Regions from separate parts of the Ruania alba genome, predicted to be linked through region 1. Evidence: predicted binding sites of a transcription regulator. Region 1 holds the regulator's gene; the other holds the start of a gene.

Region 1 (5,023 bases):
AGGGGCAGCTCACCGCCGTGCGGGACGTGCTGCGCGACATCGACGGTGTCAAGGACATCCCGGAGATCATCGCCCTGAACAAGGCCGACCTCGCCGAGCCCGAGACGATCGCACGGCTGCGCACCCGTGAACCAGGCGCGATCGCCGTCTCCGCGCGTACCGGCGCGGGTCTGGCCGAGCTGCAGGAGCGCATCGCCGAACTGCTGCCCCGGCCCGCCGTGGATGTGGACCTCGTGGTGCCCTACTCCCGCGGTGACCTGCTGCACCGGGCGCACACCTCCGGCGAGGTGATCAGCATCGACCACCTCGCCGAGGGCACGCGCCTGGTGGCCCGGGTGGACGAGGCACTCGCCAACGATCTCGGTTCCGCCGAGCACCGCAGGTCCGGCTAACAGAGCTCCTCGCGCACGGGCGTCCACATCCCGGGGCGCGTTGCCCGCACCAGGGGTGCGGACGCGCTAACGTCGTCGGGTGCCTGCCGACGCTCCCACCGCCGCCGAGGCGGACGACCATCCGATCGACGACGTCCTTGACGCGGTCGTGGCCTCGATGGGTGGGTCGCGGCGTGAGGGGCAGCACCAGATGGCCAGGACCGTGGCCGACACGCTCGACGACGGTGCGCACCTGCTGGTGCAGGCCGGGACCGGTACCGGAAAGTCGCTCGCGTACCTGGTACCCACCCTCATGCACGCCGTCAACCGGGGGCAACGAGCGATCGTCTCCACCGCCACGCTGGCGCTGCAGCGTCAGGTGATCGGGCATGACCTCCCACTGGTGGCCGACATCCTCGCCGAGCGCCTGCCCCGACCACCGGAAGTAGCCCTCCTCAAGGGATGGCACAACTACGTGTGCAAGCACAAGCTCGCCGGTGGGTACCCGCCCGACGACGAAGGTGCGCTGTTCTCGGCGAGCGAGGCTGCGCCGTCGGCGGCTGAGGAGCACCCGGGCGAGCAGGCCGAGGACGCCTCCCTCGGCGCCCAGGTGGTGCGGCTGCGGGAATGGGCCGAAGAGACCGACACCGGGGACAGGGACGACCTCGTGCCCGGCGTGAGCGACCGCGCGTGGCGGCAGGTCTCGATCACCTCGATGGAATGCCTCGGCCAGAAGTGCCCGCTGCTCGCCGAGTGCTTCCCCGAGCACGCACGTGCCACCGCCCGCGAGGCGGACCTCGTGGTGACCAATCACGCCATGCTCGGTATCGCCGCCTCCGGCTCGCCGAAGGTGCTGCCCGAGCACGAGATCCTCCTGGTGGACGAGGCGCACGAGCTCTCCGACCGAGTCACGGCGCAGGCCACGGTGGAGCTGTCCGCGGCCGTGGTGGAACGCACCGCCCGGATCGCGCGACGCCACGGTGGCGTGCAGCTCGCGCCCTTGGACGACGCGGCTGCCGAGCTGCGCACGTTGCTCATGCAGGTCCCCGAGGGACGGCTGCGGATGGGACTGCCCGAGGAGCTGACTGCCGCCGTGCGCACCATCGCCGATGCCACGCGCGAGGGGATGAGCGCGATGAAGGGCGAGACCAAGCCCGGGGGAGACGCCGGCGGGGTCAACATGGCCAAGAGCGCGCTCCTGGTGCTCTTCGAAGTGGCCGACCGGCTGCTCTCGGACCGGGTGCGGGAGAACGTCGACGTGCTCTGGTGCGAACGCGGCCGGCGACCGGGTGAGGGATCTCGGTTGATGGTGGCGCCCCTGAACGTGGCCGGGCCCATCACCGGCGAACTGCTCGCCGGACGGTCGGCCGTGCTCACTTCGGCCACCCTGGCGCTCGGCGGGACGTTCGATGCCACGGCGGGCGCACTGGGCCTGGCTGCAGGCACCTACCGCTCGGAGATCGTCTCCTCCCCGTTCGACTACGGACGGCAGGGGATCCTCTACGTGGCCAAGCACCTCCCGCCCCCGGGCGGGACGGGACCGACGAGCGCGTGCTGGACGAGATCGCCGAACTGGTCACCGCCTCCGGCGGCGGCGCGCTGGGGCTGTTCTCCTCACGCCGCGGTGCGCAGGCGGCAGCGGAAGCCATGCGGGAGCGGCTGGACACCCCGATCCTGCTGCAGGGGGAGGACGTGCTGCCGACGCTGGTGCGTGAGTTCGCGGCCGACCCGGCAGCGTCCCTGTTCGGCACCCTCTCCCTGTGGCAGGGCGTGGATGTACCGGGTCAGTCGTGCCGGCTGGTGCTGATCGACCGGATCCCGTTCCCGCGCCCCGACGACCCGATCAAGGCGGCCCGCACCGAGGTGGTCGGCAAGTCGGGCGGGAACGGCTTCATGGCGATCTCGGCCACCCACGCCGCCCTGCTCCTCGCCCAGGGCGCCGGACGCCTCATCCGGTCCACCACCGACCGAGGGGTGGTGGCCGTGCTGGACCCACGGCTGCGCACGGCCCGCTACGGAACCTTCCTGGCCGCGAGCCTGCCGCCCCTGTGGCCGACCACCGACACACACGTGGTGCGCGCCGCCCTCACCCGTCTCGCCGAAAGCTGAATCGGGCCGGGAGTGGACCGAAGACTCAGAGCGAGCGAAGCACGCTCACGACCCGGCCGAGAATCTCCGCGTCGGTCCCGTCGATCGGTGAGTAGGCGTCATTGGCGGGGAGCAACCAGAGGGCGTCGGTCGTGCGCTTGAAGGTCTTCACCGTGGCCTCACCGTCGATCATCGCCGCCACGATCTCGCCGTTCTCGGCCACCGCCTGCTGCCGGACCACCACCCAGTCGCCGTCACAGATTGCCGCATCGATCATCGAGTCACCGACGACCTTGAGCAGGAAGAGCTCACCCTCGCCGACGAGCTGCCGGGGGAGCGGGAAGACATCCTCGACCGCCTGCTCGGCCAGGATCGGTCCACCGGCGGCAATGCGGCCCACCACCGGCACGTAGGTGGCTGAGACGTCGCTCTGCTCACCGTCGTGCATGGTGAAGGTCCCAGGTTTGGCGGTCGCCTCCTGAGAGTCGTCCGGGTTGATGATCTCGATCGCTCGGGTCGAGACCGGGTCGCGGCGCAGGTACCCCTTCTGCTCGAGGATGTTCAGCTGGTACTTCACCGAGGACGGGCTCGCGAGACCCACGGCGGCCCCGATCTCGCGCATCGTCGGTGGGTACCCCTTCTTGTCGAGGCTCTGCTTGATCGACTTCATGATCAGGCGCTGGCGCGGGCTGAGCCCGTCCGGGCCGGGACGGTCCTTCGGATCGGTCGACTTCGCGCGGCTCACGGTGTCCTCCAAGGGGCCTCGGGCGTTGATATGACGCCAATGTCAGTGGTCGGTGATGTGCTCTGGCGTAGTGGTTCTCCCAGCCTAGAGGGGAGGGCCGCCACGTCAAAACATCTGTTCGACCAGCGTGTCGACATTGTCGCACATGCGTGCTACCTTCGAAACAGGTGTTCGACGAACGAGTGTTCTAGACCCGCATGACCGACCGAGAGGAGAGCTCAGATGAGCGCCTTGGCCCTTCCTGTTCCAGAGTTCCGTCCGAGCCCGGTGCGTCGCCGCCACCTCGTGGCGGTCCCGGACGTCACTCCTCAGCCGCTGTCCGTCCCCCGTGCGCCGGAGGCTCCTCTCGCTCCTGTCCGTCCCACCAGTGACCTGTCCGAGGCGGCCCCGTTGCGCCTCACGATGCGTGGCCGGGCCGTCCTCTCGGTGCTGGCACTCCTGGGTGCGGTGCTGGTGGGCTCGTTGGTCGGCCTCGCCTTCCCTGCGAACGAGGCGCCGCCGGCGGAGGTCGGGGTTGTCACCGTGGGGGCCGGGGAGAGTCTGTGGGTGATTGCCAGCGAGGTCGCGGAGCCCGGGCAGGACGTGCGCGTGGTCGTCGATCAGATCATGACGCTGAACGGACTTTCGGGCGCGACCGTGCACACCGGGCAGCAGCTCACCGTGCCGGCTGAAGGGTGATCGGCCCCGCGCCTCTGGTGACTGACCATCGGACGAGCGGCGTTCGGCGGCCCCGTCAGTAGCCGTCGTCGGACATACTTGCGCTGAAGGCGGCTCAGTGTCTACGGTTTTGCTACATCTAGTAGTTACACTGATGTGATTGCCGCAGATGTGGTGGCATCACGCGAGGAAAGGATCGGCGCCGACGTGCATTGTCCGTTCTGCCGTCACGGTGACTCGCGCGTGGTGGACTCACGGACCGCGGAGGACGGTGCCTCGATTCGCCGCCGCCGCCAGTGTCCCGAGTGCTCGCGGCGATTCACCACGGTGGAGACGACGAGCCTGAGCGTGATGAAGCGTTCGGGTGCGGTCGAGCCGTTCAGCAGGGACAAGATCATCTCGGGTGTGCGCAAGGCGTGCCAGGGGCGCCCTGTCTCCGAGGATGATCTCGCGTTGCTCGCACAGCAGGTCGAGGAAGCCGTCCGTGCCACCGGTGTGGCCGAGGTGGACGCGCACGAGATCGGGTTGACGATACTCGGCCCATTACGTGCCCTCGACGAGGTCGCCTACCTGCGGTTCGCGAGCGTGTACCAGGGCTTCTGCTCTCTGGAGGACTTCGAGGCCGCCATCACGGCGTTGCGCGAGGATCGCGCCGAACGGGACGAAGCCGAGTCCCTCACCTAGACGGCCGTCGGTGGTCCGGGAGGGGAAGCCCGGACCACCGACGGCGATCGCCGCACGGCGCTCCCGTGGACGGCAGCGGCCCGGTCGCCTTACAGGTCGCTGGAGCGATCCGCCCAGATGTTCACACCGCCCTCCTGGGCGTGCCGGTCGATCGCAGCGAGCTCGTCCGCGCCGAACTCGAGGTGTGCCAGTGCACCGAGTGTGTCGTCGAGTTGGGCCACGCTCGAGGCTCCGACCAGGGCCGTGGTGATGCGTGGGTCCCGCAGCACCCACGCGACTGCCATCTGGGCCAAGGTCTGGCCCCGGTCATCAGCCAGGTCCGTCAAGGCGCGGATGCGCCGCAGGTTCTCCTCGGTGAGGAACGAGGTGCGCAACGGTCCGTCCTTGGCCGCCCGGGACTCCTCGGGGACACCGGAGAGGTAGCGATCGGTGAGCATGCCCTGGGCGAGCGGCGAGAAGACCACCGCTCCCATCCCGA
Region 2 (5,023 bases), 780 kb from region 1:
CTGCCCGAGCCGCACATATCCGAGGCCAACGTCGACGAGGGTGTGCAGGTGCCGGGCGATCGCCGGAACGGCGGCGAAGAACTCCGCCGCCTCCGAGATCGGCATGTCCAGCACCTCGGCCACGGTCTTGCCCTTGTAGTGCACCTCGAGCGTCTCGCGGTTGTACCGGGCCCCCTGGCACACCTCGCACGGCACGTACACGTCCGGGAGGAAGTTCATCTCGATCTTCAACGTGCCGTCCCCCGAGCATGCCTCGCAGCGGCCGCCCTTCACGTTGAAGGAGAACCGGCCCGGTGTGTAGCCACGCACCTTGGCCTCGGTGGTCTGCGCGAACAGCTTGCGCATGTGGTCCCAGACGCCGGTGTAGGTGGCCGGGTTGGATCGCGGTGTCCGCCCGATCGGGCTCTGGTCGACGTGCACGACCTTGTCCAGCTGGTCCACGCCCGTCACCCGCTTGTGCCGGCCAGGCACGTGCTTGGCACCGTTCAGCTCGTTCGCCAGCACGTTGTACAAGATCCCATTCACCACGGTGGACTTCCCGGAGCCGGACACCCCGGTGATCGCGGTCAAGGTGCCCAACGGGAAGGAGACGTCGATGCCCCGCAGGTTGTTCTCCCGCGCACCGTGCACCGTGACCCACCGGCCCTTCTCCGGCGCACGCCGATGACTCGGCAACGGGATGCTGCGACGACCGGACAGGTAGTCGCCCGTGAGTGAGCCTTCGGCGGCAAGCAGACCGTCGTAGTCGCCGGAGTGCACGATGTGGCCACCGTGCTCACCGGCACCGGGTCCGATGTCGACGATCCAGTCAGCGGTCCGGATGGTGTCCTCGTCGTGCTCGACCACGATCAACGTGTTACCCAGGTCGCGCAGTCGAGACAGTGTCTCGATCAGCCGGCGGTTGTCCCGCTGGTGCAGCCCGATGCTCGGCTCGTCAAGCACGTACAGCACGCCCACCAGCCCGGAACCGATCTGGGTGGCCAGACGGATGCGTTGCGCCTCACCGCCGGAAAGTGTGCCGGCGGGGCGAGACAGCGAGAGGTAATCGAGTCCGACGTCCAGCAGGAATCCCAACCGGGAATGGATCTCCTTGAGCACCTGGCCGGCAATAGCGGCCTCACGCTCACCCAGCTGGAGCCCATCCAGGAACTGCTTGGCCTCATCGATGGAGAGGAAGCACACGTCGGCGATGGACTTTCCACCAACGGTCACGGCGAGCACCTCGGGCTTGAGCCGGGCACCCTGGCACGCAGGGCACGGCACCTGGCGCATGTACTCCTCGTACTTCTCCCGCGACCACTCCGACTCCGTCTCGGTGTGCCGGCGCTCCAGGAACGAGATGACGCCCTCGAAGCCGGTGGAGTAGGAACGTTCACGACCCCACCGATTCCGGTATCGCACGTGCACCTTATGGTCCTTGCCGTAGAGCACGGCATCCTTGGCACGCTTGGGCAGCGCGCGCCACGGGGTGTCCACCGAGAACCCGAGATCGTCACCGAGCGCGACCAGGACCCGGTCGAAGTACTGCGAGTTGCCGCTCGCCCACGGGGCCACGGCCCCCTCCGCCAGGCTCAGCTCATCGTCCGGGATCACCAGCTCCGCGTCCACCTCCAAGCGAGTACCCAGGCCGGTGCACTCCGCACAAGCCCCGTACGGTGCGTTGAAGGAGAACGTCCGGGGCTCCATCTCCTCCAGGGCGAGGGGGTGGTCGTTCGGGCACGCACGCTTCTCGGAAAACCTCCGGGTGCGGTCCGCGTCGTCGGCGTCGAGGTCCACGAAGTCGGCCACGACCAGGCCGTCCGCGAGGCCGAGTGCGGTCTCGACCGAGTCGGTGAGCCGCTGCCGGATGTTCTCGCGCACCACGAGCCGGTCCACCACCACGCTGATGGTGTGCTTGAGTTTCTTCTCCAAGGTCGGCGGTTCGCTGAGCTGGACCAGCTCACCGTCCACCAGCGCGCGAGCGAAACCCCGGGACTGCAGGTCCTTGAAGAGATCCGCGTACTCCCCCTTGCGTCCGCGCACCACGGGTGCGAGCACCTGGAACCGGGTGCCCTCGGGCATCTCGCGCAGCCTGTCCACGATCTGCTGCGGAGTCTGGGCCACGATCCGCTCCCCGCACGTGGGGCAGTGCGGAGTGCCCGCCCGGGCGAAGAGCAGGCGCAGGTAGTCGTACACCTCAGTGATCGTGCCCACGGTGGAGCGCGGGTTCCGGTTCGTGGACTTCTGGTCGATCGAGACTGCCGGGGACAGGCCCTCGATGAAGTCCACGTCCGGCTTGTCCATCTGACCGAGGAACTGGCGCGCATACGCGGACAGTGATTCGACGTACCGGCGCTGTCCTTCGGCGAAGATCGTGTCGAACGCCAGCGACGACTTCCCGGACCCGGACAGACCGGTGAACACGATCAGCCGATCGCGGGGCAGCTCGATGCTGACGTTCTTGAGATTGTGCTCGCGGGCACCACGGACGAGGAGGGTCTCACTCACGTCCGCCATGGTAAGCCGAGGTACCGACATCGCACAAACGTTCTATGTTGGGTGGGCGTGTTATTCCACGTGGACGCGTCCGGAACGACGCGCACTCGGACCTCACATGGGGCAGCATGGACGGATGAGTGAGACCACCCATCCCGTCCCAGGACACGTCGAGCCAGGTGGCGCTGCACTGCACTGGCAGGTCGGTCCACTGCGCATCGGCAAGGTCAGCGTCTCCGCGCAGGACAACAACGCCTACCTGCTCACGCACACCAGCGGGGAGCAGCTCCTCGTCGACGCCGCCGACAGCGCCGAAACACTGCTCGAGGTGCTCGGCGGTGCGCACCCCCAGCCACACCTGACCACCGTGCTGACCACCCACGGCCACTGGGACCACCACCGCGCACTGGCCGCGGTAGTGGGTGTCACGGGCGCGGAAGCTGTCGCCGGCCGCGACGACGCCGGACATCTGCCGGTCACCCTGGGCCGGGCCCTGGACCACGGTGATCACCTCGTGCTCGGCGACATCCAGCTCGAGGTGATCAGCCTGCGCGGCCACACGCCCGGCTCCATCGCCCTCGCCTATCACCCGCCCGACGGCGCCACCTGGCTCTTCACCGGGGACAGCCTCTTCCCGGGCGGGGTCGGCAAGACCGATTCAACCGGCGACTTCACCCGCCTCCTGAGCGACGTGACCGCCCGGGTGTTCGAGCGCTTCGATGACGACACGGTGGTGCACCCGGGCCACGGCGACAGCACCACGCTCGGCGCCCAACGCCCACAGCTGGGCGACTGGCGCACGCGCGGCTGGTGACCGCCGCCACTACAGTGCCCCTCATGAGCACCTTCGCCGTCGAGTACTCCTACGACATCACCCGCACGTCGGACATCAACGAGTTACGCCCACAACATCGGGAGTTCTTGCGCGCCCTTGCCGACGAGGGCACGCTGCTCGCCTCGGGACCGTGGCTGGACAACGCTGCACCGGGTGCCCTGCTTCTGCTCAGCGCCGAGGACGACACCACAGCCAAGCAGATCCTGGACGAGGACCCGTTCCAGCGGGCACACGTCATCACCCACCGCACGGTGCGCGCGTGGAACCCGCTGATCGGGGTCTTCGCCGACAGGGCCGAGTAGTCAGCGATACAGGTCACCGGACGAGGTCTCCTCGCGAGCTGCGTCATCGTCGCCGTCAGGCGTCGTGCGCTTGCCCACAGTCACCGAGGCCACAGTCGTGACCACCAGGATCCCGACGATGACGATCAGGGACAGCCACGTGTTCGGCTCCGGGATCGCCGTCCAGTGCTCCCCGCCGTTGATGAAGCCCAGCTCGTTCTCGTGCAGCGCGTGGTTCACCAGCTTGAACCCGATGAACGCGAGGATGGCGGCGAGACCGTAGTTGAGGTAGACGAGCCGGTCGAGCAGGCCGTCGATGAGGAAGAACAACTGACGCAGCCCGAGCAGGGAGAAGGCGTTCGCCGCGAAGATCAGGAAGACTTCCTGGGTCAGGCCGAAGATGGCCGGGATCGAGTCCACCGCGAAGAGCACATCCGCGCTGCCGATCGCGATCATCACGATGAGCATCGGGGTGATGGCCCAGCGGCCCTCGCTGCGCACCAGCATCTTGTCGCCCACGTAGCCTTGCGTCGTGGGAAACACCCGCCGGGTGAGACGAAGGACCCCGTTCTCCTTGAACTCCTCGTCGTCCTCCTGCTTGAGCTGGGTGATCGCGGTGTAGATGAGGAAGGCGCCGAAGATGTAGAACACCCAGGAGAACTGGGCCACGATCGCCGCGCCGGCGAAGATGAACGCCGTACGCAGCACGAGGGCGATGACGATGCCGATCAGCAGCACCTTCTGCTGATACTCCCGGGGCACCCGGAAACTGGCCATGATCAGCACGAACACGAACAGGTTGTCCACGGAGAGGGACTTCTCCGTGATGTATCCGGAGAAGTACTGCAGGCCGTACTCCCCGCCCCATTCCCACAGCACGAACACCCCGAACAGCAGCGCCATCAACACGTAGGCGAGCGACCACAGGCCCGCTTCCTTGAGGCTGGGCGCATGCGGGGTCCGCACGTGGCCGACGAAGTCGACCGCCAGCATGATCACGATCACGCCGACCGTGATCGCCCATGCCCAGACAGGAACATCCATGAGAAAAACCCTCCGGTGAGTCAACGATGGCACCGGAGGTCTCCCCCACCCTGTGGTGGGCCGATGGCGCCGAGGCGGACTGGGCCTGCCTGTGGTGACGACGACAACGCTTAAGGGGTACTCCCCTCCTAGACGCCCGATCATACACGGAGATCTGGAGCCTTCTCAGCACCCTGAGGCGCAGATTCTCGGCAAGCCGACAGGGGGTGCGAACAGGTCCCCGGAGCCCAGCGGGGTCTACGGAACACGACTTCACGATGGAGCGCACCGGCGCAGCTCCCTCGAGTTACTCCAGGCAACGACCACCGCAGGTTGCGAATTGGTCCAGCAGGTAGCGAAAGCCCCGATCTACGGGTGCGCCAGCTGGTCCCGAGGCGGGCAGCCTGAT

Evidence for each region. The regulator LexA, encoded in region 1, represses DNA repair genes until DNA is damaged. The targets are predictions, from matches to a motif close to TCGAACANNTGTTCGA.
Region 2: the regulator LexA is predicted to act here: its motif matches at 2,517-2,532, upstream of uvrA (excinuclease ABC subunit UvrA).

The regions. Positions count from the first base shown of each region.
Region 1 covers NZ_FNTX01000001.1:971,473-976,495, forward strand. Annotated here, with positions in the region: gene hflX (GTPase HflX) at 1-392, shown strand, start outside; partial or broken gene BLU77_RS23035 (hypothetical protein) at 583-696, shown strand; gene BLU77_RS23040 (ATP-dependent DNA helicase) at 1,923-2,480, shown strand; gene lexA (transcriptional repressor LexA) at 2,506-3,129, opposite strand; gene BLU77_RS22530 (LysM peptidoglycan-binding domain-containing protein) at 3,427-3,882, shown strand; gene nrdR (transcriptional regulator NrdR) at 4,069-4,545, shown strand; gene BLU77_RS04560 (aldo/keto reductase) at 4,635-5,023, opposite strand, start outside.
Region 2 covers NZ_FNTX01000001.1:1,752,166-1,757,188, forward strand. Annotated here, with positions in the region: gene uvrA (excinuclease ABC subunit UvrA) at 1-2,487, opposite strand, end outside; gene BLU77_RS08095 (MBL fold metallo-hydrolase) at 2,612-3,289, shown strand; gene BLU77_RS08100 (YciI family protein) at 3,313-3,612, shown strand; gene BLU77_RS08105 (TerC family protein) at 3,613-4,635, opposite strand.